2 regions of the Enterobacter sp. N5-15 genome follow, and region 2 is predicted to be linked to the other one. Evidence: riboswitches for the same ligand, from Rfam matches in the RefSeq annotation. Region 2 holds a riboswitch; the other holds the start of a gene.
What was found. A riboswitch is a leader RNA that binds a small molecule or an ion and turns the genes downstream of it on or off. The one in region 2 is predicted to bind cobalamin.
Positions count from the first base shown of each region.

Region 1: linked by a shared signal. The riboswitch ahead of AC2TE5_RS07800 (cobyrinic acid a,c-diamide synthase CobB) and the one ahead of btuB (TonB-dependent vitamin B12 receptor BtuB) in region 2 are both predicted to bind cobalamin.

Region 1 covers NZ_CM170150.1:1,673,880-1,676,354, forward strand. The annotation lists gene AC2TE5_RS07795 (GHMP family kinase ATP-binding protein) at 1-187, opposite strand, end outside; cobalamin riboswitch at 632-806, shown strand; gene AC2TE5_RS07800 (cobyrinic acid a,c-diamide synthase CobB) at 907-2,286, shown strand; gene cbiB (adenosylcobinamide-phosphate synthase CbiB) at 2,283-2,475, shown strand, end outside.
Region 2 covers NZ_CM170150.1:4,697,343-4,699,817, reverse strand. The annotation lists gene trmA (tRNA (uridine(54)-C5)-methyltransferase TrmA) at 1-904, opposite strand, end outside; cobalamin riboswitch at 1,009-1,184, shown strand; gene btuB (TonB-dependent vitamin B12 receptor BtuB) at 1,251-2,475, shown strand, end outside.

The sequences.
Region 1 (2,475 bases), 1.8 Mb from region 2:
AGTGCCAGTGCTGCAGTAACCGCTCGACCATCGCGCGCGACAGCGGGCGTTCATCCGCCACGGGTGAGCCGTGGCTCACCTCAACGGTGCTGTACCATTCGACAGGGCAGGAGACCAGCTTCTCACTGCCCAATATCCAGCCCTGGATAAGCTCACCGCACGACGCGGGGCATTGCGCAACAGCCACCTTTTCACCTTTCTGGTCAGCAATTTCTGGAGCATAGTGTCATGAGGATATTCCTCTTACCTTGATATACCGCAAATTATAGCCTCCATATTATTCTGCGATCCTGCTGAACGCGTAATGCATCAATTAAACCACACGGCCCTGCGATGAATAGCAATATTATGTTATTGCCAGACTTTAATATCCTGATGAATTTTTATCACGATAAAATGAAAAAATATCAAGTGGTGCAATAACTTGTCGTAGCGCAATAAATATTGAGATTTTAAGCGTAATTATCTTTGCTTTTTATTTTTTGTGATAAAACGTTGAGTTATTGAGAAGGGCGCCAATTATTCTGACGCCACGTTTTACTCAGCATGGTTTTCATTTGCGGTTAAGTATTTGCCTAAGGTGAATTGAAACGCCGTAAATAGCATTGCTGTTTTGAGAACATACTCTTTCTCATAATGTAAGCCGACAGGTTTGCCACATTTGTGGTAGGGAAGGGGGTGACAATCCCCCGCAGCCCCCGCTGCTGTGATGCTGACGACCCCGTAATGACCACTGATCGCAAGATTGGGAAGGACGGGCGAGGAGGACGCTAAGCCAGAAGACCTGCCTGTCGGGAACGTTCAACAACTTCGGTGGGAAGTGGGTTGTACTGATGCATCATACAGTTGAAAGACTGGGACGACGTGTATCTATACCTCCCTACCACCCTGGACAGGATCGGGGTCATGGCGGCAATGCAGCACGCGTTTGTTCTGGCAGGTACCGGAAGCGGTTGTGGTAAAACCACGGTGACGCTGGGCCTGTTGAGTCTGTTAAAACAGCGTGGGCTACGCGTCCAGCCGTACAAAGTGGGCCCTGACTATCTTGATACCGGCTGGCATACCAACGTCAGCGGTACCTCCTCCCGCAACCTCGACAGCTTCATGCTTCCTGAACCGATACTCAACGCGCTGTTTTGCGAGCATATGCAGCAGGCGGATATCGCGGTCATTGAGGGCGTGATGGGGCTGTATGACGGCTACGGCACCGATCCGAACTATTGCAGCACCGCCGCGATGGCGAAACAGCTGGGCTGTCCGGTGATTCTGCTGGTGGACGGCAAGGCGGTTTCTACGTCGATTGCCGCTACCGTAATGGGCTTTCAGCAATTCGATCCCACCCTCAATATTGCCGGGGTGATTGTCAATCGCGTCAACAGCGAATCGCATTATCAGCTGCTCAAAACGGCCATTGAGCACTACTGCACGATCCCCGTGCTGGGCTATGTGCCGCACGTTGAGGGCGTCGGTTTGCCCGAGCGCCATCTTGGGTTGGTCACCGCCCGGGAGTCGGTCTCGGACCCGCAGACCTGGCAAAATTTTGCCGCCATTCTCGAACGTACGCTGGATATCGGGCAACTTCTCGCGCTCAGCCAGATGGCGTCGCTGCCGCAGGGCGCCTGGCCCGCGCTTCCTGACGGGGACGCCGGACGGGGGTTAACGCTCGCGATGGCCGATGACGACGCCTTCAGCTTCTATTACCCGGATAACATCACGCTGCTCGAACGTACCGGGGTCGACATTGTCCGCTTTAGCCCGCTGCGCGATAGCCGTTTACCTGACTGCCAGATGGTCTGGCTCGGGGGCGGTTACCCGGAGCTGCATGCGGCACGGCTTGCGGAAAACACCGCGATGCTCGCCAGCCTGCGGGAGGCGCACCGGCGCGGCGTGGCGATCTACGCCGAATGTGGTGGGCTGATGTACCTCGGCAGCACGCTGGAGGATAGCGAGGGGGTCACCCACCGGATGGCCAATATTATCCCCGGCCACAGCAGGATGGGTAAACGGCTGACCCGTTTTGGCTACTGTGAGGCGCAGGCGCGCCAGCCCACGCTGCTGGCCGATAGCGGGGAGGTGCTGCGCGGGCATGAGTTTCACTATTCCGACTTTACCCCGCAAACCCCCGCGGTGCTGGCGTGCCGCAAAGTGCGCGATGGCGTGACGATGCAGGAATGGGCGGGCGGCTGGCAGGTTGGCAACACGTTCGCGAGTTATCTGCACCTCCACTTTGCCCAGCGGCCCCTGATGCTCAGCCGCTGGCTGACGGCGGCGAGGGGGGCGTTATGACCCTGATGGCATGGTGCGTCGCGTGGGTGCTCGATGTCATCATCGGCGACCCGCAGCGCTGGCCGCATCCGGTGCGCTGGATAGGCAGCCTGATCGATACGGTGCAGCGGGGTATTCGCCGCTGCTGCCATAGCGACGCGGCGTTACGCGTTGGCGGCGGCGTCATGTGGCTGGCGGTAGTGGGGCTGA
Region 2 (2,475 bases):
GCGGCGGGTCGACAAAAATCGTCTCACACTGGTAGCTCTTCAGATCGATCCCTTCCAGGCGGTTAAACTGGCGTACGCCGTTCATGGCCTGCGTGAACTCTTCTGCGGCCATACGAACGATCTGCACGTTGTCGATATGGTTGGCGGCAATGTTGTACTGCGCGGCGGCCACCGACGGCTTGGCGATTTCCGTTGCCAGCACGCGATCGAAGTTACGCGCCAGCGCCAGCGAGAAGTTGCCGTTACCGCAGTAGAGCTCAAGCAGATCGCCCTTAGACCCTTCCGTCGCCTTCAGCGCCCACTCCAGCATCTGCACGTTCATCGCGGCGTTCGGCTGGGTGAAGCTGTTCTCGACCTGACGATACACCATCTCTTTACCTGCCACCGGCAGGCGCTCGTCGATGTAGTCCTGATCCAGCATGATTTTGGTTTTGGTCGCCCGGCCAATCAGGTGAACGTTGATGTTCTGCGCACGCAGCGCATCGCGCAGCGCTTCCGCCTGCTCGCGCCACTCGTCGTTAAGCGCTTTGTGATACAGCAGAGAGACAATCGCCTGATTGCTTTGCGTGGTCAGGTAGTCAATCTGGAACAGCTTGTTACGCAGTACCGGATTGTTGCGCACGCCGTCCATTATCAGCGTCATTAATTGGTTAATGAGCTCGCTCGCTGCCGGAAAGCTGTCCACGCGGATACGGGACTTCGTCTGCTGATCGAAAATGATGTGGTACAGGTCGTCACCGTCGTGCCAGATGCGGAACTCGGCGCGCATGCGGTAGTGGCTGACAGGAGAGCGGAACACCTCGGGAACGGGCGCGTTGAAAGGCGTCATCATACTTTGCAGGCGGACAACTTTCTCTGCCAGCTGCGCGTCGTACTGTTCTGTCGGGAGGTGTTCTGGGGTCATGATGCGTCCTGAGTGATAAAGAATTACGCGGGGATTGTAGGCATTGTTCAGGGGATGTCCAGATTTAATGGCCAATAGCTGTCTGGACATCTATACGTGTCTAATTGTAGCATTCTGTTTCCGGTCTCCTGAGAGTGAAAAGGGAATCCAGTGTAAATCTGGAGCTGACGCGCAGCGGTAAAGTCTGGCGGGATGAGCGTTGTAGACACTGTGAAAATGGGAAGTCTTCATCCTTATATAGCCACCTAGCCCGAAGACCTGCCGGGATCACGTCGCATTTGGTTTCATCATCGCGTGCTATCGATGAGGCCTGCGGCATCCTTCTTATATTGTGGATGCTTTAACAATGATTAAAAAAGTATCGCTGTTGACGGCGTTGTCCGTTACGGCATTTTCGGGCTGGGCGCAGGATAGCGCCGACTCGTTGGTGGTGACGGCAAATCGTTTTGAACAACCGGCAAAAACTGTTCTGGCGCCGACGTCCGTCGTAACGCGTGAAGATATTGAACGCTGGCAGGCAAAGAGCGTGGTGGAAATCATGTCGCGTCTGCCTGGCGTGGATATCGCGCAAAGCGGTGGAATGGGCTCGAACTCTTCAACGTTTATTCGCGGAACGGAATCTCGCCATGTGCTGGTGCTGATTGACGGTATTCCTTTGAATAACGCCGGGATCAGCAACGTTCCCGATCTGAGCCAAATCCCGACCTCGCTGATTCAGCGTATTGAGTACATCCGTGGTCCGCGTTCGGCCCTGTATGGCTCCGACGCGATTGGTGGCGTGATTAACATCATCACCGGACGTGATAAGCCGGGTGCAGAGATCTCAGCGGGCGTTGGCTCTAAGGGTTATCAGACCTATGACGGCGCTTTCCAGCAGGTGCTGGATAAAACCAAAATCACCATGGCAGGCAACTACACCTATACCCGTGGTTTTGACATCGCCGCAAAAGATGCGCCGCGCCAGCCTGACCGCGATGGCTTTATGAGTAAATCACTGTACGGCTCCGTGGAACAGCAGATTACCGACAGCGTGAGCGGCTTCTTCCGTGGCTTTGGTTACGACAACCGCACAGCGTATGACGGTTACGATCACTACGACGCCAACTTTATGGTGGATGGGCGACCTGATACTCGCCAGCTCTACAGCCAGAACTGGGATACCGGTCTGCGTTACAATCAGGGAATTTTCCAGTCGCAGCTGGTGGCGGGTTACGGTCGCAGTAAAGATCAGAACTATGATCCGAAGAAAGGGCGTTACGCTGATTCCGCCACCATGGATGATGTGAAGCAGTACACCACCCAATGGCTCAACACTGTGGAAGTCGGTCACGGCAACATCGGTGCAGGCCTGGACTGGCAAAAGCAGAAGACGCAGGCCGGAACGGGCTACCTGGATAAAGGCTACGAGCAACGCAATACCGGCGTGTTTGTTTCGGCGATGCAGCAGTTCAGCAGCGTGACGCTGGAGGCGGCGGCGCGTAATGACGACAACTCCAACTTTGGTAACCATGGAACATGGCAAACCAGCGCCGCGTGGGAGTTTGTGGATGGCTATCGCGTGATTGCCTCCT